4 regions of the Rhizobium sp. LjRoot98 genome follow, and region 2 is predicted to be linked to each of the others. Evidence: predicted binding sites of a transcription regulator. Region 2 holds the regulator's gene; each other region holds the start of a gene.
The links. The regulator PhoB, encoded in region 2, activates phosphate uptake and scavenging genes when phosphate is short. The targets are predictions, from matches to a motif close to TGTCATNNANCTGTCAT.
Positions count from the first base shown of each region.

Region 1: the regulator PhoB is predicted to act here: its motif matches at 1,572-1,588, upstream of ACSQ3J_RS00490 (esterase-like activity of phytase family protein).
Region 3: the regulator PhoB is predicted to act here: its motif matches at 5,288-5,304, upstream of ACSQ3J_RS13345 (DUF2794 domain-containing protein).
Region 4: the regulator PhoB is predicted to act here: its motif matches at 5,116-5,132, upstream of phnC (phosphonate ABC transporter ATP-binding protein).

Region 1 is NZ_CAXUPW020000001.1:92,725-99,949, forward strand. It holds gene ACSQ3J_RS00490 (esterase-like activity of phytase family protein) at 1-1,522, opposite strand, end outside; gene hupB (DNA-binding protein HupB) at 1,735-2,007, opposite strand; gene lon (endopeptidase La) at 2,238-4,658, opposite strand; gene clpX (ATP-dependent Clp protease ATP-binding subunit ClpX) at 5,129-6,406, opposite strand; gene clpP (ATP-dependent Clp endopeptidase proteolytic subunit ClpP) at 6,707-7,225, opposite strand, start outside.
Region 2 is NZ_CAXUPW020000001.1:1,239,366-1,246,590, forward strand. It holds gene ACSQ3J_RS06105 (Hsp33 family molecular chaperone) at 1-337, opposite strand, end outside; gene argF (ornithine carbamoyltransferase) at 609-1,526, opposite strand; gene ACSQ3J_RS06115 (aspartate aminotransferase family protein) at 1,573-2,772, opposite strand; gene ACSQ3J_RS06120 (GcrA family cell cycle regulator) at 3,206-3,739, shown strand; gene ACSQ3J_RS06125 (VOC family protein) at 3,753-4,130, shown strand; gene phoB (phosphate regulon transcriptional regulator PhoB) at 4,151-4,834, opposite strand; gene phoU (phosphate signaling complex protein PhoU) at 4,942-5,652, opposite strand; gene pstB (phosphate ABC transporter ATP-binding protein PstB) at 5,731-6,546, opposite strand; gene pstA (phosphate ABC transporter permease PstA) at 6,559-7,225, opposite strand, start outside.
Region 3 is NZ_CAXUPW020000003.1:305,351-312,575, forward strand. It holds gene ACSQ3J_RS13325 (ABC transporter ATP-binding protein) at 1-648, shown strand, start outside; gene ACSQ3J_RS13330 (ABC transporter permease) at 645-3,197, shown strand; gene ACSQ3J_RS13335 (Bax inhibitor-1/YccA family protein) at 3,422-4,165, shown strand; gene ACSQ3J_RS13340 (GNAT family N-acetyltransferase) at 4,301-4,858, shown strand; gene ACSQ3J_RS13345 (DUF2794 domain-containing protein) at 4,860-5,267, opposite strand; gene ACSQ3J_RS13350 (DUF1223 domain-containing protein) at 5,659-6,417, opposite strand; gene acnA (aconitate hydratase AcnA) at 6,643-7,225, opposite strand, start outside.
Region 4 is NZ_CAXUPW020000003.1:224,468-231,692, forward strand. It holds gene phnH (phosphonate C-P lyase system protein PhnH) at 1-258, shown strand, start outside; gene ACSQ3J_RS12965 (carbon-phosphorus lyase complex subunit PhnI) at 262-1,374, shown strand; gene fosX (FosX/FosE/FosI family fosfomycin resistance hydrolase) at 1,371-1,790, shown strand; gene ACSQ3J_RS12975 (alpha-D-ribose 1-methylphosphonate 5-phosphate C-P-lyase PhnJ) at 1,787-2,665, shown strand; gene phnK (phosphonate C-P lyase system protein PhnK) at 2,901-3,677, shown strand; gene phnL (phosphonate C-P lyase system protein PhnL) at 3,742-4,449, shown strand; gene ACSQ3J_RS12990 (DapH/DapD/GlmU-related protein) at 4,446-5,063, shown strand; gene phnC (phosphonate ABC transporter ATP-binding protein) at 5,197-6,033, shown strand; gene phnD (phosphonate ABC transporter substrate-binding protein) at 6,125-7,030, shown strand; gene phnE (phosphonate ABC transporter, permease protein PhnE) at 7,137-7,225, shown strand, end outside.

The sequences.
Region 1 (7,225 bases), 1.1 Mb from region 2:
CGCTATCGAGCTTCTGAGCTGCAGCACCGTTGCGGGTGATGCGCAGTGCATCGACGATCTTCGCCGGCTTGGCGGTCGCGTCGATCGTGAAGATGGTCGGCTGCGAAGCGTAGAAAGAATCGTTGACGGCAAGGAGCATGCCCGGCTTGTCCTTGACCGGTGCGAGGCCCGAAAGCGCGCCAAAACCGATCAGCTCTCCGTCCTTTTCGGTGGAGACGATCTGCGGATAGGCCGCCTCGCCTTCCGCGCGCTCATAAAGCATCACATGCGAGCGTGCGCCGCCGTCTTCGACGAGGTCAACTTCGTTGGCGGTCGCCAGAAGATTGCGGCCCGGGATGGCCACGGCACCTTCCGGGCTTACGCCGGACGGCAGAAGCTGGAGAAGTTCAGGCTCTGCGCCGGTGTCCTTGTAGACCCCGACGATGGAGGCGCGCTCTGCCAGAACGAAGAACAGGTTGTCGTCACCGAACTTGGCGACTTCCAAGCCCTCCGGCTCGACACCCTTCTTGTTGCGCTTGTCCGGGTAATGGCCGATCTTGGCGATCTCGCGCTCAAAGCCCGCGCCGTTCTCATAGAGAACCTTGCCGTCCTTGCTGAAAATGGTGAAGCCGCGCGCGCCACCCTTCCAGTCACCTTCATTGGCAACGACGAGGCGGTTGTCATCCAGCCACTTCACGGCGTCAGGCTCGCGGGCAACGTCCTTCATCTCGCCGGTGAACTTCAGCGCACCGTCCTTCTTGGTGTCGACACCTTCGAGGCTGACGGTTCCGGCGGAGAAGTGCGACTTCACCGTACCGGTCTTGCCGTCGATGATGACGACATAGTTGTTTTCCTGCAGCGTGAGGGCAACTTCGTCGAGGTTGTTGAAGGAAACGAATTCCGGTTCCGGATCTTCGCCAGCCACGTCGGCGAGACCGGTCAGCGTGACATGCTTGATCGAACCGCAATCGACCATGCCATCCTTGAGCGACAGGAGAACAAGATCACCGGCCGGCATCTGCGGCAGGTCGCCGTCATTGACCTCTTCATCGCGCTCGTTCTCGATGGCGATGGCAGCGATCGTCCTGTCCTTGTTCAGCGCGATCGAGTCCGGCTGACCACCGAGATCGCAGGTCGTGTCGATCTTTTTCGAAGCGAGGTCGACCTGGGCGATGAGGCCCGACGGCTTGACGAAGCTTTCGCGCGTGTTGACGGCGACAAGCGCCTTGCCCGAGGCAACCGCGACTGACGTCGGCTCGCCTTCGAAGGTGACAGAACCGGCTGCCTTCGGAGCCTTGGCGTCGGTGATGTCGATGATGCCGATCGCCTTGTTCGGGCTGTCGGAGTAAACAAGCGTATTGCCGTCTTCGGAAGCGGCGATGATTTCGGCCGAAGTCGGCGTCGCCTTGTCCTTGCCCTCAGGCAGGTTGTCGGCGACCGCGAAGGACGCGATACGGTTGAAGACCGGCTCGGCGAGAGCCACGGATGCCGTCGAGGCGGCCAGCGCTGCGGCGAGTGCCGCAGTCAACGAAAATCTCTTCATGATAAACCCCCTTGGTAAATCGGATACCGGGGGGTTTTGATCGCGCTCTGTAACAGGCGCATGACAGGATGAACAGATTAGACATTGGGCACGAACCGATGGCGAAACGCGTCCGCAAATGAAAAGAGGCCCAGGAAAAACCCGGGCCTCAAATCAACCTGCTATCGAACCGTTGGCGTTTTCACCACGGTGCTGCAGACGAAACATGAAACTTAGTTCACGGCGTCCTTGAGACCCTTGCCGGCCGAGAACTTCGGCACGTTGCGGGCAGGGATATCGACTTCTGCGCCGGTGGACGGGTTGCGACCCTTCGATGCTTCGCGGCGGCTGACCGAGAAGTTGCCGAAGCCAACGAGGCGAACGTCGCCGCCGTTCTTCAGTTCTGCCTGGATAACGTCGAAGATTGCATCAACTGCAGAAGATGCATCTGTCTTCGAGAGTCCGGCCTTCTCGGCAACTGCGGACACGAGCTCATTCTTGTTCATGTTTCCACCCCTTTCAATACTGGTTCGAAACGACTCAATTTTCAAGCCGAGGGAAGCATACGCGCGCCCCCCGCCTTGGCAAACCCAATCGCTCCGAATCCCATGGAATGCAAGGCTTTGCGCGGAGTTTTACATAAAAAAGACCGGCAAAAATGCCGGTCTTCCACTGTTTCTGCTCCAAATCAGTACGCAACCTGCGGCAGGCACTGCTTGAAGTTCAAGTCAAGCCCTTAGTGGGCAATCGACACGCCGGCGTCATCGGCCGGATCGGCCGTTGCAATCGGTGCCGCCTGCTTGGAAGGATCCCATTCGATCGCAACCGGAACCCGTACCAGCGCGTGGCTCAACACCTCGCCGATATGGGAGACCGGAATGATCTCCATGAGGTTCTTCACGTTGTCCGGAATATCCGCCAAATCCTTGGCGTTTTCTTCCGGGATCAGCACCTTCTTGATGCCGCCGCGAAGCGCTGCAAGCAGCTTTTCCTTCAGGCCGCCGATCGGCAGGACACGGCCGCGCAGGGTGATTTCACCCGTCATCGCCACGTCCTTGTTAACGGCAATCCCGGTCATGATCGACACGATCGCCGTTGCCATGGCCACACCGGCGGACGGACCGTCCTTCGGTGTAGCACCTTCCGGCACGTGCACATGGATGTCGCTCTTGTCGAACAATGGCGGCTCGATGCCGAAGTCGATCGCACGCGAGCGGACATAGGATGCCGCCGCCGAAATCGATTCCTTCATCACGTCGCGCAGGTTGCCGGTCACCGTCATGCGGCCCTTGCCGGGCATCATCACGCCTTCGATCGTCAGAAGCTCGCCGCCGACTTCCGTCCAGGCGAGACCGGTGACGACACCGACCTGATCGGTACGCTCGGCTTCGCCGTGACGATAGCGCGGAACACCGAGATAGTCGTTGATGTTCTCGGCAGTGACTTCGACCTTGCTGGTCTTGCCCTTGAGGATCTCGGTCACAGCCTTGCGGGCGAGCTTCATCAGCTCACGCTCCAGGCTGCGAACGCCAGCTTCGCGGGTATAGGTCTGGATCACCGCAGACAACGCACCATCCGTCACCGAGAATTCCTTCGGCTGCAGAGCGTGGTCGGCGATTGCCTTGGGCAACAGGTGCCGCTTGGCGATCTCCAGCTTTTCCTCTTCCGTGTAACCGGCAATCCGGATCACTTCCATGCGGTCCATCAGGGGCGCCGGAATGTTCAGCGTGTTCGCCGTGGTGATGAACATCACGTTCGAGAGGTCATATTCGACCTCCAGATAGTGGTCCATGAACGTCGAGTTCTGTTCCGGATCCAGCACCTCCAGGAGCGCCGACGACGGATCGCCGCGGAAATCCTGGCCCATCTTGTCGATTTCATCGAGCAGGAAGAGCGGGTTGGACTTCTTGGCCTTCTTCATCGACTGGATGACCTTGCCGGGCATCGAACCGATATAGGTGCGGCGATGACCGCGGATTTCGGCTTCGTCACGAACGCCACCGAGTGCCATGCGGATATATTCGCGGCCGGTCGCCTTGGCGATCGACTTGGCAAGCGAGGTCTTGCCGACACCCGGAGGACCGACGAGGCACAGGATCGGCCCCTTGATCTTCTGCGAGCGCGCCTGCACCGCCAGATACTCGACGATCCGTTCCTTGACCTTGTCGAGACCGAAGTGATCGAGATCGAGAACCTGCTCAGCATGGTTGAGATCGGTCTTGACCTTGGACTTCTTCGACCACGGAATGCCCAGCAACCAATCCAGATAGTTGCGCACGACGGTGGCTTCCGCCGACATCGGGCTCATCTGGCGCAGCTTCTTGACTTCCGCATCGGCCTTTTCACGGGCCTCCTTGGACAGCTTGGTCTTGGAGATACGGTCTTCCAGTTCGGCCATCTCGTCGCGGCCTTCCTCGCCGTCGCCAAGCTCCTTCTGGATCGCCTTCATCTGTTCGTTCAGGTAGTATTCGCGTTGGGTCTTTTCCATCTGGCGCTTGACGCGCGAGCGGATGCGCTTTTCGACCTGCAGAACCGAAATCTCACCTTCCATGAAGCCGAGCGCCTTTTCAAGGCGCAGCTTGACGCTGGTCGTCTCAAGCATTTCCTGCTTTTCGACGATCTTGATGGAGAGATGCGATGCGACGGTATCGGCCAGCTTCGAATAGTCCTCGATCTGACTGGCGGCACCGACGACTTCCGGGGAAATCTTCTTGTTGAGCTTCACATAGCTCTCGAATTCCGACACCACGGAACGGCTCAGCGCTTCGATCTCGACCGGATCTTCTTCCGGCTCGGAAAGCGGATGTGCCATTGCCTCATAGAATTCTTCACGGCCTGTATAGCCGTCGATCTCGGCGCGCGCGCGACCTTCGACCAGAACCTTGACGGTGCCGTCAGGCAGCTTCAACAACTGCAGCACATTGGCGATAGTGCCGATCTGATAGATCGCACCTGGTTCCGGATCGTCGTCGCTGGCGTTGATCTGGGTGGCAAGCATGATCTGCTTGTCCGTGCCCATGACTTCTTCCAGCGCACGGATCGATTTTTCACGGCCAACAAACAGCGGCACGATCATGTGCGGGAATACCACGATGTCGCGCAGCGGCAGCACCGGATAGGTCGCGCTCTCGATTGCCGGAGACGTTTTGCTCGTCATGTCATTTCCTTTCCGTCCCGTTTCCGGGCCCGTTACCCGAAGCGTTCAAGGGCGCTTCCGGTCCTCATTCTTTCCACTGTCAAGTGGAGTGTGTGACGTCTGTTTTCAACCCTTTCGCCGACTACCGACCTGGGAGGCGGCGTAGCCGGATAGTAAACGGCATCTGACTGTTGCGGGCCTTGCCGCAGGAGTTAACGCACACGCTTCGTGCCGGACACATCGACACAGAATCGTTACATAATCGCGTTGTTATCCGCTTTTAGCAATCGCTGATTCTCGCGAATATTCCTCCCGCAGTGACATCCAGCGGTCAAGCTTTCGACCGATGGATATCCGCAGAATATGCAGGGCTGACCTGCACTTATTGCTTAGGCGCGCTGACCGGCAGGCACGGTGTACGCCGTACCGGAAACTCTACGCATGAAAAAGGCCCGCACATGGCGGGCCTTTTAAAAAAACTTCCGATCCGGTCAGGCCGAAACGTTGGCCTTTTCCTCGGAACGCTCCGAGTAGATGTAGAGCGGACGGGCAGATCCCTTGACCACCTCGTCGGAGATGACCACTTCGCGAACGCCTTCCAGGGTCGGCAGTTCGAACATCGTATCGAGCAGGATCTTTTCCATGATCGAGCGCAGGCCGCGCGCACCGGTCTTGCGGATGATCGCCTTGCGGGCGATTTCGCGCAGGGCATCCTCGTGGAAGGTCAGTTCGACGTCTTCCATTTCGAACAGGCGCTGGTACTGCTTGATCAGGGCGTTCTTCGGCTCAGACAGGATCTGGATCAGTGCCGGCTCGTCGAGATCCTCGAGCGTTGCCAGAACCGGCAGACGGCCGATGAATTCCGGGATGAGGCCGAACTTGACCAGATCTTCCGGCTCCAGTTCGCGCAAGACTTCGCCGACGCGGCGGTCTTCCGGAGACTTCACCGAAGCGCCAAAGCCGATCGAGGTCTTTTCGCCACGCGCCGAGATGATCTTGTCGAGACCAGCAAAAGCGCCACCGCAGATGAACAGGATGTTGGTCGTGTCAACCTGCAGGAATTCCTGCTGCGGATGCTTGCGGCCACCCTGCGGCGGAACGGAAGCGACCGTGCCTTCCATGATCTTCAACAGTGCCTGCTGCACGCCTTCGCCCGAAACGTCACGGGTGATCGATGGATTGTCGGACTTGCGCGAAATCTTGTCGACTTCGTCGATATAGACGATACCGCGCTGCGCCCGCTCGACATTGTAGTCAGCAGCCTGGAGCAGCTTCAGGATGATGTTCTCGACGTCTTCGCCGACATAACCGGCTTCGGTCAGTGTCGTGGCGTCAGCCATCGTGAACGGGACATCAATGATGCGGGCCAGTGTCTGGGCAAGGTAGGTCTTGCCGCAACCGGTCGGGCCAACGAGCATGATGTTCGACTTTGCAAGCTCGATGTCGCTTCCCTTCGCGGAATGCGCCAGACGCTTGTAATGATTGTGGACGGCAACCGACAGGATGCGCTTGGCCTGCTGCTGGCCGATGACGTATTCGTCGAGAACCTTGATGATCTCCTGCGGCGTCGGAACGCCATCGCGGGACTTGACCATCGAAGTCTTGTTCTCTTCGCGGATGATGTCCATGCAGAGTTCGACGCATTCATCGCAGATGAACACCGTCGGTCCAGCAATCAGCTTGCGGACCTCGTGCTGGCTCTTTCCGCAGAAGGAGCAGTATAGGGTATTCTTGGAGTCACCGCCGTTGCTACCGCTGACTTTGCTCATATCACTTTCCTTCCAGCACGCCGGACACCTCTGGCAAGGTGAAACGGACTACTCAACCCGCTCCGCACATTTTCCGCCTTCATGCGCAAAATGACGGCGCTTTCGGGAGTACGAACCGGCTTCAAACAACCATGTTTGATGTCCGGCAGCAACGAATCTCCCACCGAATACCGAATGCTAGGACTTCAAACTTCAACATAGCATTAACGGTCGATATTAACGGCTTTGGCCTGCGGATAAAGCCCTATGAGAGTTACAATTGTGTCACAAATGCATCTATCCGCACACAAAAGCTTGAATTTATGCGTCCGGCGTTGATTCCATGGCCTCACGCGACGTGATGACCTTGTCGACAACACCCCAGCTCAGGGCTTCGTCCGCCGTCATGAAGTGGTCACGATCAAGCGTCTGTTCAACCTCTTCATAGGTCCGGCCCGTGTGCTTGACGTAGACTTCGTTGAGGCGGCGCTTCATCTTCAGGATATCGCGGGCATGCCGTTCGATGTCGGAAGCCTGCCCCTGGAAGCCGCCGGACGGCTGGTGAACCATGATGCGGGCGTTCGGCGTGGCAAAACGCATGTCCTTGTGGCCGGCGGCCAGAAGCAGCGAGCCCATCGATGCGGCCTGGCCAATGCACAGCGTCGAAACAGCCGGTTTGATGAACTGCATCGTGTCGTAGATCGCCATGCCGGCGGTAACGACGCCACCCGGCGAATTGATGTAAAGGGCGATTTCCTTCTTCGGGTTTTCCGCCTCGAGGAACAGCAGCTGGGCGCAGATCAGCGTCGCCATGTGATCTTCGACAGGCCCCGTCAAAAA
Region 2 (7,225 bases):
TCTTCAGAGCCTCTTCATCGTAGCGGGCATAGGCGCGCACCCGGTCCGGCGTCGCGAAATCGGCGACAACCAGATCGACTGGACCATTGCTCTTGGTCTGGATGATCAGCTTGCCTTCGAACTTCAGCGACGTGCCGAGCAGAACCGTCAAAACGACGGTCTCAGCGACGAGACGGGCGACCGGCAGCGGATAATCATGGCGCTCGAGGATCGCGTCCAGCATCGGGCCGAGCTGGACAGCACGGCCGCGCACATCAAGGCCCTCCACCTGAAACGGCACGACATGATCGTCACCGGCGTAATCGAACTGGCCAAGGCCCACGTTTGCTTCCGTCATCGCTCTAACTCCTAGCCTTCGAACGTCTGCCCGCCGTGAAGGCCGGGACGCTGTTCGATGCTTCTATTGATCCTGGGCAGGCCGGTTTTGTCCAGATCGCTCCTGAAATAACGGCCGTCGCTCTGCCGCCTCCAATCAGGACGGCGGCGCGGATGGATGGTTGCTTATGAATACGAACGACCGGCGAAGGCGGACACGCCACCTGCCGGTCATCAGCTTGATGCATAGATCGTGTGCCGCTGCCCGGTTTTCAATATGCCGGGCCAGACCGCTAGAGCGCGCCAAGGCACCAGGCAAGGACGGATTTTTGCGCGTGCAGGCGGTTCTCGGCTTCATCGAACACCACCGACTGCTTGCCATCGATGACATCATCCGTCACCTCCTCGCCACGATGGGCAGGCAGGCAGTGCATGAACAGCGCATCCTTATCGGCCTTCGCCATCAGCGCGGCGTTAACCTGGAAGGGCTGGAAGACGTTGTGGCCACGGGCGCGGTGTTCCTGGTTCATCGATACCCAGGTGTCGGTAACCACGCAATGGGCGCCATCCACGGCCTGATCGGCATCATGATAGAGCTTTATATCGCCACCATTGTTGCGCGCCCAGTTGAGGATCTTGTCGTCAGGCTCCGAACCGAGCGGCACAGCCATGTTCATCCGGTAGCCGAACTGCGCCGAGCCTTCGATGAAGGAGTGCAGCACGTTGTTGCCGTCGCCGGTCCAGGCAATCGTCTTGCCCTTTACCGGGCCTGCATGCTCCTCGAACGTCATGATATCGGCCATGATCTGGCAGGGATGCGTCGCATCCGTCAGTCCGTTGATCACCGGCACGGTGGCATGCTCGGCCAGCTCCAGCAGCCGATTGTGATCAGTGGTGCGGATCATGATCGCATCGACATAGCGCGAGAGAACCTTGGCGGTATCGCCGATGGTTTCGGCGCGACCGAGCTGCATTTCGGTGCCGGACAGGAACAACGTCTCGCCGCCAAGCTGGCGCATACCGACATCAAAGGACACGCGGGTGCGCGTCGAAGGCTTTTCGAAGATCATCGCCAGCATTTTGCCGGCCAGCGGCTTTTCAGCGGTGCCGGCCTTGGTGGCAGCTTTGCGAACGCGGGCGTCTTCGATGATCGACCGCAAGTCGGTTGTCGTCATGGCAGAAAGATCGAGAAAGTGTCTGGTACCGGCCATTCTATTCAAAGTCCTGTGTTTTTTCAGCGTGTCAGTGAAGCGTCGTTCAGGCCGATGCCTGTCGTCGCTCCGCTGTCAGCTGTTCGGCCGCGCGCTCGAGACGCGCCAGGCCTTCACGGGCTTCCTCGGCCGTCGTCACCAGCGGCGGCAGCAGGCGGATAACGTTTTCGCCCGCCGGTACCGCCAGCAGCCGTTCGGCACGGATGGCCTTCAGGAGATCGGCAGACGGCACCTTGGCCTTGATGCCGAGCATCAGGCCCTCGCCACGGATTTCCTCAATAATCTCGGGGAAACGATCGGCAAGTGAAGCAAGCCCCTGGCGGAAGACCAGCGAGACATCGCGGACGTGCTGGAGAAAATCATCGGCCATGATGACATCCATCACGGCATTACCGACAGCCATGGCCAGCGGATTGCCGCCATAGGTCGAACCATGGGTGCCGGCGACCATGCCGGAGGCTGCCTCTGCCGTGGCAAGGCAGGCGCCGAGCGGGAAGCCGCCGCCGATACCCTTGGCGACTGCCATGATATCCGGTGTCACGCCAGCCCATTCATGGGCAAACAGCTTGCCAGTGCGGCCAACGCCGGACTGGACCTCATCGAGGATGAGCAGCATGCCATACTCGTCACAGAGCGCACGCAGTTCCTGCAGGAATTCCTTCGAAACGGTGCGGATACCCCCCTCACCCTGGATCGGCTCGATCAGGATCGCAGCGGTCTCTTCGCTGATGGCAGCCTTCAGGGCGCCCATATCGCCAAACGGCACCTGATAGAAACCCGGCGCCTTCGGGCCGAAGCCTTCCAGGTACTTCGCCTGCCCACCGGCAGCGATGGTCGCCAGTGTGCGGCCGTGGAACGCGCCTTCAAAGGTAATGATGTGGAACTTTTCAGGCTGACCCTTGGCGAAATGATAGCGCCGCGCCGTCTTGATCGCGCATTCGAGCGCTTCCGCGCCGGAATTGGTGAAGAACACCTTGTCGGCGAAGGTCGCTTCGGTCAGGCGGCGGCTGAGGCTTTCCTGACCGGGGACTTCATAGAGATTTGACAGGTGCCAGACCTTGTCCGCCTGCTCCTTCAATGCCGATACAAGATGCGGATGTGCATGACCGAGCGAATTGACCGCCACACCGGCGGCGAAATCGAGATAACGGGTACCGTCCTCAGCAATCAGCCAGACGCCTTCGCCGCGCTCAAACCGCAAGGGTGCGCGTGCATATGTGTCATAAAGCGGCGTGGCATCGGCCATGGCGCATGTCTCCTCAAACCATCACGGCCATTGTATAAACGGCGCCGTCAACAAGGCTGTGACCAGCCCATAAAAAATCAAAATGCCGCCTTTCGGCGGCAATGGCACTATCTTCACTTCGCAATGCGATGTCAACAAAAGCCCATGATTTCCAGCAATTCGCGGATATACAGCGGCCGCAAATTTTTTAGCCGGATACCCTTGCAAAAATGCCACGCATCGCAAGCAAGTTGGGGAAAACTCGGAAATCGATTCGGTGGGATTCTCCGGACTCTTGTCAGGGAGTCCCACGGGCTCTACGTTAAGAAATAATTACTAGAACGCATGCGGCGGACCTAGTCACCAAAAGTGTTATCGCGTTTCAGCCTCGGGTTATACCCAGGGCTCGGTGGAGGATTCGACCATCACCAACGCTGGGAATGGAGACAAGACCATGAACTGGACTGACGAGCGGGTCGAAAAACTCAAGAAATTGTGGGCCGAAGGCTTGAGCGCAAGCCAGATCGCAGCACAGCTCGGCGGCGTCAGCCGTAATGCCGTCATCGGCAAGGTTCACCGTCTCTGCCTGCCCGGCCGCGCCAAGGCTGGTGGCAGCACGGCAACGGCCCGCGTCAAGCGCCCGGCACCTTCCGCCGCACCACGCGCACCGAACTATACCGCATCGCGCATCACCGCCACCCGCACAGTGACCCGCACCACCGGTGCGACCGTCATGAAGGAAGAGGTGGAAATCGACGTGATCGAGAATCTGGAGACAGCGCCGGCTGGCAACAACGTTGTTATTCCGATGTCTCGCCGTCTGGTCCTGACCGAGCTGACCGACCGTACCTGCAAGTGGCCGATCGGCGATCCGATGAAGGACGAGTTTCACTTCTGCGGCAACGATTCCCCGGACACCTCGCCTTACTGCACCTTCCACGCCAAGCTGGCTTACCAGCCGTCCGGCGAACGCCGCCGGGCACGCTAAGGCCGGATCGGCCGTGCGTTTCGTCAATCCCATCCCGTTTGTACGGGATATCAGCATCTCGAAAACCTTCTATTGCGAGATGCTGGGATTGGCGATCAGCCGGGACTTCGGCAATTTTGTCATGTTTGAAACGGGATTTGCCATCCATGACGGCAGATCCCTGGAAACGACGATCTGGGGACAGCCGTCAGCCATTTCCAGACCATACGGCCGCGAAAATATCCTGCTCTATTTCGAACATGATGATCTGGATGCGCTTTTCGGGCGCATCGGCAGCCTTGTAAACCTCATCCACCCCATCGAGACGCAGGCTTGGGGCCAGAGGGTTTTCCGCTTCTACGATCCGGATGGTCACGCCATCGAGATTGGAGAACCGCTCGGCAACGCCTGACGGTTCTTTCCTGTACGATTTCAGCTTTCCAGGGAATAGCCCGCGCCGCGCACTGTACGGATCACGTCCTGCATATTGGAAAAGTTCAATGCTTTGCGCAGGCGGCCGACATGAACGTCGACGGTGCGTTCATCGACATAGATATCGTGGCCCCAGACGCCATCCAGCAGCTGTGAACGCGAAAAGACGCGGCCCGGCGATGCCATGAAGAATTCCAAGAGACGGAACTCCGTCGGCCCGAGACGGACCTCGCGCGTCTTGCGGTGGACACGGTGGGTTTCGCGGTCGAGTTCGATATCGCCGCACTTCAGCAGCGTCGACAGCACTTCCGGCTTGGCACGGCGCAACATCGCCTTCACCCGCGCCATCAGTTCCGGCGTCGAGAACGGCTTGACGACGTAATCGTCGGCGCCCGTAGCCAGGCCGCGAACACGCTCACTCTCTTCGCCACGCGCTGTCAGCATGATGATCGGTAGCCGTTCGGTTTCCGGACGCTGGCGCAGCCGGCGGCACAGTTCGATCCCGGAAACACCCGGCAACATCCAATCGAGGATCAGGAGATCGGGCAGGCGCTCCTGCAGGCGCATTTCCGCCTCGTCGCCACGGTTGATGGTGTCGACTTCGAACCCTTCGGCCTCGAGATTGTATCGGAGGAGGACGCTCAGCGCCTCTTCGTCTTCAACAACGGCAATTCTTGGCAACATTCAGTTCTGCTCCTTGGCGTCCGGCCGGATGGCCGGAGGCATGCCGAGCGGCTCCAGCGGCCGCTCGCGCGATCATTGCGTAAGAATTTACTTACTTTCTCAGGCGATCAATTGCCGATCGCACCGACCGTATTGGCTGTGTCGTCCTTTGGACGTTCGCCAGCCGGCTGCGCGCCGGTCGCCATGTAGTAGATTGTTTCGGCGATATTGGTGGCATGGTCGCCGATACGCTCGATGTTCTTGGCGCAGAACAGAAGATGCGTGCACGGCGTGATGTTGCGCGGGTCTTCCATCATGTAGGTCAGGAGTTCGCGGAACAGCGACGTGTAGATCGCGTCGATCTCGTTGTCGCGCTCGCGGATACTGTTGGCCTTTTCCGGCGAACGGGAGGCATAGACATCGAGCACTTCCTTGAGCTGAACGAGCGCAAGCTCGGCCAGGTGCTCCAGACCACGGGCCAGTTGGCGCGGCAGGCTGGCGCTCGCGACCGCGATGACGCGCTTGGCGTTGTTCTTGCCGAGGTCACCGACCCGTTCAAGATCGGCGGCAATGCGGATCGATCCCATGATTTCGCGCAGGTCGGCAGCCATCGGCTGGCGTTTCGCGATGGTGACAATCGCCTTTTCGCCGATCTGGCGTTCGGCCTCGTCGAGAATGGCGTCGTCGGAAATGACCTTCTGGGCAAGCGCCAGGTCGGAATTGACCAAGGCGCGTACGGATTCGGCCACCATCTGTTCGGCCAGACCGCCCATCTCGGAGATGCGCCGGGTCAGGTACTTCAGATCTTCGTCGTAGACGGAAGCAATGTGCGTAGACATGATTGTTTTTCCTTGCGATCACAATCCGGGTTGGAAGACCACCACCCTGCCCTCATGACAGGGTGACAAGCTCAGTCCTCAGCCGAAGCGGCCCATGATGTAATCCTGGGTCCGTTGGTCATCCGGGTTGGTGAACATCTTGTCGGTGTCGTTTTCCTCGACGAGATTGCCGAGGTGGAACATCGCGGTCCGCTGCGACACGCGGGCTGCCTGCTGCATCGAGTGTGTGACAATGACGATCGTGTAGTTTGTCCGCAGCTCGTGGATCAGTTCCTCGACCTTGGCGGTCGCGATCGGGTCCAGGGCCGAGCACGGCTCGTCCATCAGGATGACTTCCGGGCTGACCGCAACGGCGCGGGCAATGCACAGGCGCTGCTGCTGACCACCGGAGAGGCCGGTGCCGGATTCATGCAAGCGGTCCTTCACTTCATTCCAGAGGCCGGCCTTCTGCAGGCTTGTCTCGACGATCTGATCGAGGTCTGCCTTGGTGCGGGCGAGGCCATGGATCTTCGGACCGTAGGTGACGTTCTCGTAGATCGACTTCGGGAACGGGTTCGGCTTCTGGAACACCATGCCGACACGGGCGCGAAGTTCGACGACGTCGATGCTCGGGTCGTAGATATCGCCGTCATCGAGGGTGATCTTGCCGGTGACGCGGCAGCTGTCGATCGTGTCGTTCATGCGGTTGAGCGTGCGCAGGAACGTCGACTTGCCGCAGCCCGACGGGCCGATCAGCGCGGTGACGGTGTTTTCGCGAACGTTGAGGTTTACATCGAAAAGCGCGCGCTTCTCGCCGTAATAAACCGAAACGTCCTTTCCGATCATCTTGAAGGGAACAGTGTTCATTTTCTGGTCCAGCGCCTTTTCAACTGCTGCTTCTGACATCATGTTCATGTTTCTACCTCACTACCAGCGCCGCTCAAAGCGACGCCGCAACAGGATTGCGCCAAGGTTCATGACGACGAGGAAGATCAAGAGGATCATGATCGCACCCGAAGTCCGTTCGACAAATGCACGTTCGGCTTCGTTGGCCCACATGTAGATCTGGACCGGCAGAGCAGTGGACGGGTCCATCGGCGAGCCCGGATAGTCGACGACGAAGGCCACCATACCGATCAGCAGCAGCGGCGCGGTTTCGCCGAGCGCATGTGCCAGACCGATGATCGTGCCTGTCAGGACGCCCGGCATGGCGAGCGGCAGGACGTGATGGAAGATCGTCTGCATCTTGGAAGCACCGAGCCCCAACGCTGCCGATCGGATCGACGGCGGAACCGCCTTCAGGGCTGCACGGGTGGCGATGATGATCGTTGGAAGCGTCATCAATGTCAGCACCAGACCACCGACGACGGCAGCCGAACGAGGCATGCCGGCGAAGTTGATGAAGATCGACAGGCCGAGCAGACCGTAGACGATGGACGGAACAGCCGCGAGGTTGTTGATGTTGACCTCGATCAGATCGGTGAGCCGGTTCTTCGGCGCGAACTCTTCGAGATAGATCGACGCCGCGACGCCGATCGGAAGGGCAAGCACAAGGACGATCAGCATCATGTAGAGCGAGCCGAGGGCGGCGACG
Region 3 (7,225 bases), on a different contig from region 2:
GGTATGGATCTGACCATTGAGGCGGGAGAGTCCGTTGGGATCGTCGGTCCGTCCGGGTCCGGCAAGTCCACGCTTTTGATGGTTCTGGCGGGTCTCGAACGTCTCGACAGCGGCGAGATCGTTATCGACGGCACGCCACTGCATGGTTTGAGCGAAGACCGGGTAGCGGAGTTCCGTGGCCGCAACATTGGCATCGTCTTCCAGTCGTTCCATCTGATTCCCAACATGACGGCGCTGGAAAATGTCGCCGTGCCGCTCGAGCTTGCCAATGTGCGCGACGCTTTCGAGATCGCCCGCCGGGAACTGATCTCGGTTGGCCTCGGTGAACGGCTGTCGCATTATCCCGGGCAATTGTCCGGCGGCGAGCAGCAGCGCGTTGCCATTGCCCGGGCGCTCGCGCCCTCGCCAAAGCTGCTGATTGCTGATGAGCCGACCGGCAATCTCGATGGCGAAACTGGAAAACAGGTCGCTGACCTGATCTTCTCCAAGCAGGCCGAGCGTGACATGACGCTGGTTCTGGTCACCCATGACACGGCACTGGCCGCCCGCTGCTCGCGCCAGGTGCGTGTCCGCTCCGGCGAGATCGTGTCCGGCTCCGGTCACGAACCATCCGTTTCCGCTTCGCTGTCCAAGGTCGCGTCCGCATGAGGGCCGCGACTTTCGGCGGCTTCCGTCTTGGGCTGGCCTTGCGCCTTGCGCTGCGCGAAATGCGCGGCGGATTGAAGGGCTTTTATATTTTCCTCGCCTGCGTAGCACTTGGAACGGCGGCTATAGCCGGGGTCAATTCCCTGTCGCAGTCGATCACCGGCTCGATTGCCAGCCAGGGCCGCGAATTGCTCGCCGGCGATATCCGCTTCGAACTCAATAACCGCGTCGCCACGGACGAAGAAAAGGCCTTTGTCGATAGTCTCGGCCCTGTCGCCGTCTCGTCCGGACTGCGTTCGATGGCGCGGTTGCAGGATGGCTCCAATCAGGCTTTGGTCGAGCTGAAAGCCGTCGATGGCGCCTATCCGCTTTACGGTACGTTGGAAAGCGAACCGGCGGCACCGCTTGGCGATGCGCTTTCTGAAAACAATGGGATTTACAACGCGCTTGCCGCGCCATTGCTGCTGGAGCGCCTTAGCATCCAGACGGGCGATGAAATCCTGCTTGGGACAGCGCGTATTCGTGTCGCTGGCACCATCGTGCGCGAACCGGATGCCCTGTCTGACGGTTTCGGTTTTGCACCGCGCCTACTGATCTCGAAAGCGGCGCTTGATGCTTCCGGTCTCGTGCAGACGGGCAGTCTGGTCGAGCATACCTACAAGGTGAAGGTTGCCGATAGCACCAGCGTGCCAGCCCTGCGCAGGCAGGCTGAGGAAAAGTTTCCGCAGGCCGGATGGTCGGTTCGCACCAGCCAGAATGCGGCCCCGGCACTGACGGCCAATATCACCCGCTTCTCTCAGTTCCTCACCCTCGTCGGGCTGACAGCACTGATCGTCGGTGGTGTCGGTGTCGCCAATGCGGTGCGCGCATATCTCGATTCCAAACGCGGCGTCATCGCCACGTTCAAATGCGTCGGTGCACCCGCCTCGATGGTCACAACCATCTATCTCATCCAGATCCTTCTGATTGCCTTTATCGGCATCGGTATCGGGCTCGTCCTTGGCGCGCTCATTCCGTTTGTCGCGGCGCAGTTCCTTGCCGGTGTCCTGCCGGTATCGACGGCGTTCCAGATCTATCCGGGTGCCCTTGGTCTTGCCGCCGTGTTCGGCCTTTTGACCTCGCTTGCTTTCGCCATCCTGCCGCTCGGTCATGCCCGCGAAGTTCCGGCAACCGCGCTGTTCCGCGAGCAAGGCTTCGAGCGCGCTCGTTTGCCGTCCTGGCCCTATCTGGTGGCCGCCGCCCTCTGCCTTGGCGCTCTTGCAGGCCTTGCCATCTTCACCGCCTATGACCGGAAGATTTCGCTGACCTTCCTCGGCGCCATCGCCTTTTCGTTTGTGGTGCTGCGCGGCGTCGCCATTTTGGTCGCCATGCTTGCCCGCCGGGCGCCGCGGGTCAGTTCGCCGGCTCTGAGGCTGGCCATCGGCAACATTCATCGTCCCGGCGCGCTGACGCCTTCGGTCGTCTTGTCGCTCGGCCTTGGTCTGGCACTTCTCGTGACGCTGGCGCTGATCGACGGTAACCTTCGCCGCGAGTTGACCGGCAACCTGCCGGAACGGGCACCGAACTTCTTCTTTGTCGATATCCAGAGCGCCGAGGTTGAGGGTTTTCGCTCGCTGCTGCAGACAAGCTTGCCGGAGGGCAAGGTCATCGAGGTGCCGATGCTGCGTGGCCGCATCCTCGCTTTCAACGGCCAAGATGTGACGAAGATGAATGTACCGCCCGCCGGCCAGTGGGTGCTGCGCGGTGACCGGGGCATTACCTATGCCAAGAACAAGCCGGAAAATTCGACGTTGACGGAAGGGGACTGGTGGACACCGGATTATACCGGCGAACCGCTGGTGTCGTTTTCGTCCGAAGAGGCCGGTGAACTGGGCCTGAAGATCGGCGACACCGTCACCGTCAACGTGCTCGGCCGTAACCTGACCGCTCGGATTGCCAATTTCCGCAAGGTCGAGTGGGAATCCCTGTCGATCAATTTCGTCATGGTGTTTTCGCCCAACACCTTTGCCGGGGCGCCCCACGCCTGGCTGGCCACCGTGATCGATCCCGGTGCGACGGCGCAGGAGGAGGCGGCCACCCTCAAAGCCATTACCAATGCCTATCCGACGATCACCAGCGTGCGGGTCAAGGACGCGCTCGACATCATCAACGTGCTGGTCGGCCAGTTGGCAACCGCTATTCGCGCCGCTGCTGCGGTCGCGCTCGTGGCGTCCATTCTGGTGCTTGCCGGTGCACTTGCGGCCGGCAACCGGGCGCGCACCCATGATGCTGTGGTGCTGAAGACGCTGGGCGCGACGCGCTCGACGCTGATCCGCGCCTTCTGCTACGAATACGCCATGCTGGGTCTATCGACGGCGATCTTCGCGCTGTTCGCCGGTGGCGTCGCGGCATGGTTCGTGGTGAGCAAAATCATGAGTTTGCCGTCCTCTTTCCTGCCGGATGTGGCGCTGATCACCATGGCTGTCGCCCTGATCGTCACGGTCGGTTTCGGTCTGGCGGGCACCTGGCGGGTGCTCGGTCAGAAGGCCGCACCCGTCCTACGCGAGCTCTAAGCGCCCAGTTAACCGTTAACGTTAGCCCCTGAAAGCCCTGAGAATCCGCTTTTCGGCTGATTCCAGGGGCTGCCGGTCTTGTGCAAGTCGTATTTCGACATCATATTCACCCTAGGCATGCTGGAGCCCCGCAGCGGCGCCTGGGTCAAGTGGCTTGCACCGTCATGGATGCGCCCTTACCGCCCGACACCGTAAACTTAACCGGGGCTTTTAAAGAGGAAACAATGGCTGATCTTAGAAACTACCAAACCCGAATGTCGCCTGCCGGCGCACAGGCGGGGGCCGTAATCGACGAAGGTCTGCGCACCTATATGCTCAAGGTGTACAACCTGATGGCCCTCGGTCTGGCGATCACCGGTATCGCCGCCTATGCTGCATTTCAGTTCGCTTTCGCGGACGGACAGCTGACGGCCTTCGGTCAGGCGATCTATGTGAGCCCGCTGAAGTGGGTCATCATGCTCGCACCGCTGGCTCTGGTGTTCTACATGAGCTTCCGCATCAACTCGATGAGCGTATCCGCTGCGCAGACGACCTTCTGGGTCTATGCCGGTCTGATGGGTCTCTCGCTGTCGTCGATCTTCATGATCTATACCGGCCAGAGCATCACCCAGACGTTCTTCGTCACGGCTGCTTCGTTCGGTGCCCTGTCGCTCTACGGCTACACCACCAAGCGTAGCCTGTCCGGCATGGGTTCGTTCCTGATGATGGGCCTTTTCGGCCTGATCATCGCTTCGATCGTCAATATCTTCCTCGCCTCGTCGGCGCTTGATTTTGCGATCTCGGCTATCGGTGTTCTGATCTTCGCAGGCCTTACGGCTTACGATACCCAGAAGATCAAGGAAATGTACTTCGAAGAAGAAGGTGCCGAAGCCACCGGTCGCAAGGCCATCATGGGCGCGCTGACGCTGTATCTCGACTTCATCAACCTGTTCCTGTTCATGCTGCGTTTCCTCGGAAACAAGGAATAACTTGGAACTGGAATACATCTGAAAAGGCGGCTTCGGCCGCCTTTTTTGTTGTCCGGAAAACGATGGCGGGCACTCGCTTGAACGCACGAATACGATATGGCAGAGGAGAATGCCCTTTCTCAGTCAGGTCCGCCCATGCCCTTCACGCTTCGTGACGCCACCCTTTCAGACATCGCCGCGATTACCGCGATCTATCAGGACTCGGTTCTGAACGGCGTGGCCTCTTATGAGATGACGCCACCGGGCGAGCCGGAAATGGCGTCGCGGTTTTCTGCGATTACCGGCAACGGCTATCCTTATATCGCCGCTGTCGATGCGCAGGGCGTGCTCCTCGGCTATGCTTATGCGTCAGCGTTCCGCACGCGCACCGCCTATCGGTTCATGGTCGAGGATTCGATCTATCTGGCGCCCGAGGCCCGCGGCCAGGGTGTCGGCAAGGCGCTGCTGGCTGAATTGATCCGGCGCTGTACGCAACTCGGATTCCGCCAGATGGTCGCCGTCATCGGCGGTGCCCATCCAGCTTCCGTCGCGGTCCATCGCGCCGCTGGTTTCGAGCATGGCGGATTGATGAAGGGCACGGGTTTCAAGCATGGCCGCTGGCTCGATACCATCATCATGCAATTGCCACTCGGCGAAGGGCTGACGACCGATCCGGAGCCGGGCATCTACCCCGACACGCTCTACCAAGCCTAACTCAGGTCTTGATGAGCTTCAGCATCTTGTCGAAGACTTTGAGGACCTGCTGCAGGTCGTGACCGCGCTTGAGGATCATGCCATGCGTATTGACGACGCTGAAGGCGCCTTGCTTGGATGACAATTTCGGATTCTTTTCGATCCGGAACAGCGGCATTTCACCAGACCGCTTGAAAACCGAGAAGACCGCCTTGTCGCGCAAGTGGTCCATGGCATAGTCGCGCCACTCTCCGTCCCCGACCATGCGGCCATAGACCCTGAGGATCATATCAAGCTCGCGGCGGTGGAAGGTGATGGGAAGCTGGTCCTGATTGCTGCTGCGGTATTCGTGCAGATTAACAACCACATCGGACGATTTCTGCCTTTCGGAACGGGTCTCGCCTTGCGGCAAATCCGGCTGATCAGTCATCGGTACTCCGGCCTTTTATTGTGACAGGACGATAACAGTTTGCCTGACCGGGGCTGAAATGCAAGCCGCAAAGCCGGAAGCGGTCGGCCAAGACTTTTTTTCGCCTGCCGCATTTCAAACAAACCGGCGCCCCAATTGGCAAGGACACTCGCGCTCGCTGGCACAAGGGAGTCCTTCCGAGTGACCGGCCTGCATGTCTGTTTGTGGTTTTTCTGCCGCAAACGGGTGCAGCAATGGAGTGGCTAGCCAAAGCGTCCATCGGGCGCGGTTGCTCCTGATGCCATGTCGATCGGGTGCTGCTTGCACCTGCGAAACGTGGCCGGTTCGGTCCGGCATCTTCGAACCCTCAGCCCCAGCCCCTCGATGCTGCCGGGCCGAACCAGACTATGTGTCAATTGGCGGCTTTATCCGCCATGACAGTCACAGCGCCGACGATGGCGCCAGGTGTCTCACTGTCTTTCATCTTTTGCAGAAGCACGGCACAGCCGCCGTTTTCACCCTCGTTGAGGATGGAAGCCGGCAGAACGAAATTGGCAGGCTTGCCATCCCACATGCCGATCGTCTGGACATCGCGGACGGAGTGCCAGTAGGAAATCTTTTTGCCGCTGTTTTCGCCCTTCTTCACATCGACAAGTTGCTGCCGGTTGAAATAAACGACGACGACATTGGCCTTGCCGGTGCCTGCCCCGATCTTGATATCGATCTCATCCTTGCTGACATTGGCGGCGACCGGTACGGCGAGGCCCTGTCCCGCCGAATTCATCGCGGAGAGGCGGCTGTTGATCCCGTCGATATCGGCGCCGTTGATATGGTCGCGGCCGTTGAGCACTGCTTGAGGCGTGTAGACACCGCTGCGGCCGAACATCTTCGCATAGGCATATTGCCGGGCAGTGTTGTCCTTCGAGGCCAAAGTGTCGGCCCAGCCGAGATAGTTCCAGTAGTCGACGTGATAGGAGAGCGCAACGACCTTGCCGTCGTCGATCAGCGTCTTCAACGCTGCATCCGCTGGCGGGCACGAGGAGCAGCCCTGGCTGGTGAACAGTTCTACCACGCCTGCCGGTTTCACTGCATCTTCAGCCACAGCCGGCATCGCCATTAGGCCAAGGCCAAGGGCGAGCGTGATGTGGCGAACGGTGCTTGATCCAGACATTCAGACTTCCATTTCAGGATGTTGGGCATTTCAAGGATGTTGGCATTTCAGGCAGCAGAATTTCAGTGGTGTTGTACAGGCGTACAGTCTCTGTCGGCACCCTTCATACTCCGGTCCTCCGTCAACGGAAAATCACGTTGGAGTGAGGCGAACGGTACCGGCGATCACAAAAAAACCGGGGCTCGTGAAAGCCCCGGCTTCGTTCATTCGAGCATCAGCGATGCATCAGGCGGCGAGATCGCGCAGAACCGTCTGCAGGATGCCGCCATTGTTCATGTAGGTGACCTCATCGAGCGTATCGATGCGGCAGATCAGCGGTACGTCCTTCACCGAGCCGTCGGCATAGGTGATCTTGGCAATGCGCTTTTCACGCGGCTGGACGTTTGCCAGGCCGTCGATAGTGACGCTCTCGTCACCCTTCAGGCCGAGCGATTCCCAGGTCGTGCCTTCCTCGAAGACGAAGGGCACGATGCCCATGCCGACGAGGTTGGAGCGGTGGATACGCTCGAACGACTGGGCGATGACCGCCTTGACGCCAAGCAGGTTGGTGCCCTTGGCAGCCCAGTCACGCGACGAACCGTTGCCATATTCGACACCGGCGAAGATGACCAGCGGAACGCCTTCTGCCTTGTACTGCATGGCAGCGTCGTAGATCGACATCTCTTCCTTCGAAGGATAGTGGATCGTGTAGCCGCCTTCCTTGCCGTTCGGGCCCATCATGTGGTTGCGGATGCGGATATTGGCAAAGGTGCCGCGCATCATCACTTCATGGTTGCCGCGGCGCGTACCGTACTGGTTGAAATCGGCA
Region 4 (7,225 bases), on a different contig from region 2:
ACGCAGGAATATCCTGACCGTTCGGCCACTCTGGTGATCGAGATCGCCTCGCTGACCGGCGGACCGGAGTTTGTTGCCGCGGGACCGGGCATCAAGGATGAAACCATCATCGCGCCTAAAGGCCTGCCGGATATCTTCCTGACGCTCTGGGCGGAAAACCAGGGCCTGTTCCCTCGCGGCGTCGATCTGATCCTCGTTGCCGGCACCGATGTCCTGTGCCTGCCGCGCACCACAAAACTTCGCCGCCGGGAGGTCTGAACCATGTATGTTGCTGTCAAGGGCGGCGAAGCCGCTATCGCCAATGCGCATCAGCTTCTCGCCGACCGCCGCCGCGGTGACCGGTCTCTACCGGCCATCTCGATCGACCAGATCGTCGCGCAGCTCGGCCTTGCGGTCGACCGCGTGATGGCGGAAGCCTCGCTCTACGATCGGGAGCTCGCTGCTCTTGCCGTCCGTCAGGCGCGCGGAGACATGATCGAGGCGATCTTCATTCTGCGCGCCTATCGCACCACCTTGCCGCGTTTCGGCATGTCGGTGCCGGTGGATACCGCAAAAATGAAGATCGAGCGCCGCATTTCGGCGACCTACAAGGACTTGCCCGGCGGCCAACTGCTCGGCCCGACATTCGACTACACCCACCGCCTGCTCGACCCGTCGCTGCTGACCGATGAGCCGGTTGCTGAACCCCTGCGCCGGACGGTAGACGAAAGCTCGATGATGCGGGTGTCCGACATCCTTGCCGGCGAGGGCCTGATCGAGAGCGACGGCCATATGCCGGAGGATCACGTGCCGGGCGACCTGACACGCGAGCCGCTGGAATTTCCGCTGAACCGCGATTTGCGCCTGCAGGCTTTGGCGCGCGGCGACGAAGGCTTTTTGCTGGCGCTCGCCTACTCGACCCAGCGTGGTTACGCCCGCACTCATCCCTTCGTTGGCGAGGTCCGCATCGGCGAGGTCGAGGTCGAGCTCGATATTCCCGAACTTGGTTTTGCCGTATCGCTCGGCCCGGTCCAGGTGACCGAGTGCCAGATGGTCAACCAGTTCCAAGGCTCGGCCAAGAACCCACCGCAGTTTACCCGCGGTTACGGCCTGGTGTTTGGCCAGAGCGAACGCAAGGCGATGGCGATGTCGCTGGTCGACCGGGCGCTTCGCGCAGAGGAATTTGGTGAGGATATTGTCGCCCCGGCGCAGGACGAGGAATTCGTCATCTCGCATTCCGACAACGTCCAGGCGACCGGTTTCGTCGAGCACTTGAAACTTCCGCACTATGTGGACTTCCAGGCCGAACTCGATCTCGTCCGCCGTATGCGCGCCGAGTACGATGCACGCAACGGGGTGGAGAAGAATGATCCCATCCGGGATGCGGCCGAATGATAGAGGACCTCTCCCACATCACCTTCGTCGTCAGCGATCTTGAGAGGATGACCGGCATTCTCCAGACCGTCTTCGGCGCGAAACAGGTCTATGCCAGTGATGAGATGCAGTTCTCGCGATCTGCGGAAAAGTTCTTCACGATCGGCGATCTCTGGATCGCCATCATGCAGGGCGAGAGCCTGAGCGAGCGCACCTACAACCACGTCGCGTTCAAGATCCGTGACGAGGATATCGACATCTATCTGGAGCGCATCCAGTCGCTCGGCCTTGACCTCATGCCACCACGGCCGCGTGTCGAAGGTGAGGGCCGCTCGATCTATTTCCATGATGCCGACAATCATCTGTTTGAACTTCACACCGGCACGCTCGCCGAGCGGCTGGATACCTATTCCCGTTTGAAGGAGGCAGCCGAATGACTGACCTTGCCACCTACAATTTCGCTTACCTCGACGAACAGACCAAGCGGATGATCCGCCGGGCGATCCTCAAGGCGATTTCGATACCCGGCTATCAGGTTCCGTTTGCATCGCGCGAAATGCCGATGCCCTATGGCTGGGGCACCGGTGGCGTGCAGGTCACGGCGGCGATCCTCGGACCAAAGGATGTGCTGAAGGTCATCGACCAGGGCGCCGACGACACGACCAATGCCGTCTCTATCCGCGCCTTCTTCCAGAAGGTTGCCAATGTCGCAGTGACCACCAAAACCCGCGAAGCGACGATCATCCAGACGCGCCACCGCATTCCCGAGGAGACGCTGACGGCCGGTCAGACGCTGGTTTATCAGGTTCCGATTCCCGAACCGCTGCGTTTCCTCGAGCCGCGCGAGACCGAAACCCGCAAGATGCATGCGCTGGAAGAATACGGCCTCATGCATGTGAAGCTTTATGAGGATATCGCCCGCAACGGCCACATCGCCACGACCTATGCCTATCCGGTCAAGGTCGAAGGCCGCTACGTCATGGATCCGTCGCCGACCCCAAAATTCGACAATCCGAAAATGCACATGTCGGAAGCGCTGCAGCTGTTCGGTGCCGGACGTGAAAAGCGCATCTACGCGGTTCCGCCCCATACCGACGTCGTCAGCCTCGATTTCGAGGATCATCCGTTCGAGATCCAGCATTTCGACAAGCCCTGCGCGCTGTGCGGCGCCGAGCACGTCTATCTCGATGAAGTCGTTCTCGACGACAAGGGCGGACGTATGTTCGTCTGCTCGGACACCGACCATTGCGAGGATCGCCGCGAGCATGGTCATGCGGGCGAGATGCTGGCGCGGCAGGAGGCGGCCGAATGAGGGGTTTGGTAGCGTATTCGGCTTGCAAGCTGCCGCAGGCTCCCACTTCTCCCCAGCGGGGAGAAGTGCCGAGCGAAAGCGAGGTGATGAGGGGACCTTTCCGCACACTCCGAAATGGCCGCACCGCCCCCTCATCCGGCCCTGCCGGCCACCTTCTCCCCGCTGGGGAGAAGAGGAAGCAAGCCGCCGCTCGCCTTCCTTCAAGCACTTACTTGCTCAACATGGAAATCGCCCCATGACCCAGACACCGCTTCTCAAAGTCAACGACGTGTCGAAATTCTACGGCAGCCGCATCGGATGCCGCAATGTATCCTTCGAGCTGTGGCCCGGTGAAGTTCTTGCCATCGTTGGTGAATCCGGCTCAGGCAAGACAACGTTGCTGTCCTGTCTCTCCACCCGGCTGATGCCCAGTTCCGGCATTGTCGAATACCATATGCGCGACGGCCAGTACCGCGATCTTGCCCGTATGGGGGAGGCGGAGCGCCGCTTCCTGATGCGCACCGATTGGGGCTTCGTGCACCAGAACCCGGCCGATGGCCTGCGCATGACGGTGTCTGCCGGTGCCAATGTCGGCGAGCGGCTGATGGCGGTCGGTGATCGGCACTATGGCAATATCCGCGCTACGGCCGCCGACTGGCTGCGCCGCGTCGAGATCGAGGAAGACCGCATCGACGATCAGCCGCGGTCGTTCTCGGGCGGCATGCGCCAGCGCCTGCAGATCGCCCGCAACCTCGTCACGTCCCCGCGTCTGGTGTTCATGGACGAGCCGACCGGAGGTCTTGATGTCTCTGTTCAGGCCCGCCTGCTCGATCTGGTGCGCGGCCTCGTGCACGACCTCGGCCTTTCGGCGATCATCGTTACCCATGACCTTGCGGTCGCACGCCTTCTGTCCCACCGGATGATGGTGATGAAGGATGGTTTGGTGATCGAGCAGGGCCTGACCGACCGGGTGCTTGACGATCCGCGCGAGCCGTACACCCAGCTCCTCGTTTCCTCCATTCTGCAGGTCTGAGCATGGTTCCGAAAAGTGGAAACCGGTTTTCGGACCAAACCATGCTCCAAAAGGAGAAATAGTCATGGCCACTCCCCTCGTTGTTTCCGAAGTCGCCAAAAGCTTCACCATGCACCTGCGCGACGGTATCCGACTGCCGGTCGTCAATGGCGTGTCGTTCTCCGTCAAGAAGGGCGAGTGCGTCGTGCTCGGCGGTCCGTCCGGTGTCGGCAAGAGTTCGATCCTGAAAATGCTCTACGGCAACTATGCCGTTGATGCTGGCCAGATCCTGATCGAGCATCAGGGCCACCTGGTCGATCTCGCTCATGCAGCCCCCCGCGCGGTGCTGGAAGTCCGGCGTGATACGCTGGGTTATGTCAGTCAGTTCCTGCGCGTCGTTCCGCGCGTGTCGGCACTCGATGTCGTTGCCGAACCGCTTCTGGCGCGCGGGGTCGAGCAGGCCGCAGCGCGTGAAAAAGCGTCCGGCCTGCTGGCGAAACTCAACCTGCCGCGTGAACTCTGGCAATTGCCGCCAGCCACTTTCTCGGGTGGTGAGCAGCAGCGTGTCAACATTGCCCGTGGCTTCATTACGGATCATGCGATTCTGCTGCTCGACGAGCCGACGGCATCGCTTGACGCGACAAACCGCCGTGTCGTTGTCGAGATGATAGCCGCCAAGAAGGCCGAGGGTGTTGCCCTGCTCGGTATCTTCCATGACGAGGAAGTGCGTGACGCCGTCGCCGACCGCATCCTTGATGTATCTGCCTTCTCGCCGCGAAAGGCTGCCGCATGAGCCAGAAGCTGAGCGAAGAGCCGACGATCCATGCAACTGCCACCGTCAACCAGTCGACGCTTGGCCGTTACACGGAAGTCGGTGATCGTTGCCGCCTCGACGAGGTCGAGTTCGGGGATTATTCCTATATCGAGCGCGACGGCATGATCTGGTGCGCGACGATCGGAAAATTCGCCAATCTGGCGGCATCCGTTCGCATCAATGCCACCAACCATCCGACCTGGCGGGCGACGCTGCACCATTTCACCTACCGCGCCTCGAACTACTGGCCGGACGCGGACATGGAGCAGGATTTCTTTGCCTGGCGGCGCGAAAACCGCGTCGTCATCGGCCATGATGTCTGGATCGGCCATGGTGCGACGGTGCTGCCCGGGGTCACGATCGGCAACGGCGCGGTCGTCGGTTCGGGAGCGGTCGTCTCCAAGGATGTCGAACCCTACACCATCGTCGGAGGCGTTCCGGCCAAACTGATCCGCGAGCGTTTCGGCAAGGATATTGCCGGCCGTTTCGAAAAACTGGCCTGGTGGGATTGGGATCACGGCAAGCTGCGCGATGCCCTCGACGATTTCAGAATGCTCGATGCGGACGCATTCCTTGCCCGTCACAATGCCTGACGTTTGCAGCACCAATCCCCGCCTGTGCGGGGATTGTGGACTGTAACGAAAACGACATCAAACTGACATTCCCCCTTCATCAACCGCCATTATGGCAAGGGCCTATTGTGCCACTGCCAAAGGACGACTGCTCATGTTTCAGCTGAAGAATGTAACACGTCAGTTCGGCAAGAAAATTGCCGTCAACTCGGTTACCTTCGACATCCCGCAGGGCCAGATGGTCGGCATCATCGGCCGGTCCGGTGCGGGCAAGTCGACACTGCTCCGGATGATCAATCGTCTCAATGACGTTTCGTCCGGCTCCATCCATTTCGGCGCTCTGGAAGTGTCGTCGCTGCGCGGTGCAGCGCTTCGCAACTGGCAGCGCGATTGCGCCATGATTTTCCAGCAATTCAATCTGGTGCCACGTCTCGACGTGCTCACCAACGTCTTGCTCGGCCGCCTCAATCATCGCTCGACGGTGCTCAGCGTCCTCAACATGTTCACCCGTGAAGAGCGCATCATGGCAATCGGCGCGCTGGAACGTCTGGGCATCGAACAGACGGCGCTGCAGCCCGCAGGCACCCTGTCCGGCGGCCAGCAGCAGCGTGTTGCCATTGCCCGCGCCCTGATGCAGCAGCCGAAGATGCTGCTGGCCGACGAGCCGATCGCCTCGCTCGATCCGCTGAACGCCAAGATCGTCATGGATGCGCTGCGCGATATCAACGAGCGCGACGGCATCACCGTCGTCACCAACCTGCATACGCTGGATACGGCGCGAAACTACTGCGAGCGCATCATCGGAATGGCGCATGGGCAGGTCGTTTTCGATGGTCAGCCGCAGGAACTGACAGCTGCAGCCGTCGCTGAAATCTATGGCTCAGGCGCCGAGCTCGATGAATCGATGACATCGACAAGCATCAACATTCCTGCTGCGCAGGACAATGCGAAATCCGCCGGCGTCAAACCGCTGGCACTGGCCGGGCTCTAAGGAGCGAGCCGGGATCGAAAGCCCGCGTCAAGGGCAGAGCTTTGCAACCGAATGTGAACCGGCGCCGCCGGGATAACAGGAGAAGACCCTTATGTTGAAGAAAGCACTTTTGAGCGCCGTTGCGCTCTTTGCCCTCGTCGGCCACGTTCAGGCCGAAGACCTCAAGGAATTCCGCGTCGGCATCATCGGCGGTGAAAACGAAGCCGACCGCCTGCGCAATTACCAGTGCCTCGGCGATCACCTGAAGACGGCGCTGAATGTCGAGAAGGTCTCGTTCTTCCCGGCTGCCGACTATGACGGCGTTATCCAGGGCCTGCTCGGCGGCACGCTCGATTATGCAGAACTCGGTGCTTCCGGCTATGCCAAGATCTTCCTCGCCAAGGCTGACGCCGTCGAGCCGATCCTGACGACCGAACAGTCCGACGGTTCGACCGGCTACTACTCGATCATGGTTGCCCGCAAGGACAAGGGTTACACCAGCGTTGCCGATCTCAAGGGCAAGAAGCTCGGCTTTGCCGATCCGGACTCCACATCGGGCTACCTGATCCCGAGCGTGACCCTGCCGGAAACGATCGGCATGCCGGTCAAGGAATTCTTCGCTGAGACCGGTTTCGGCGGCGGCCATGAAAACCTCGTTCTCGAAGTGCTCAAGGGCACCTTCGATGCTGGCACGACCTTCGGTTCGGGCATTGGCGAGTTCAAGGACGGCTACACCTCCGGCAACCTGCACAAGATGGTCGAAAAGGGCGTTGTCGACATGAACGACCTAGTCGAACTGTGGCGCTCGCCGCTGATCCCGAACGGCCCGATCGTCGTTCGCACTTCGATGAACAATGACATGAAGGCAAAGTTCAAGCAGTTCATGCTCGATCTGCCGAAGACCGATGCAGCCTGCTTTGCCGGCGTCATGGGCGGCGACTTCAAGGGCTTCGTCGAAGTCAATTCGGACTTCTACAAGCCGATCATCGACGCTCGCAAGTCGACCATCGGCGGCTGATATCGCCCGCATTAAAAGCGCTGGCCGGCTATCCCGGCCAGCGCTCCTTGTTTAAGCAGTCTCGGGGCATGACGTCCTTCGAGGCCTCGTGTTTGCCGGAGACTTCATGGCCACGTCAGCGCTTTCCACGACCCTGAGCGACAATGGCGCCGTGGTCGAACGCCACTGGCAGGAGCTCAATCTCCGCCGCCGCAC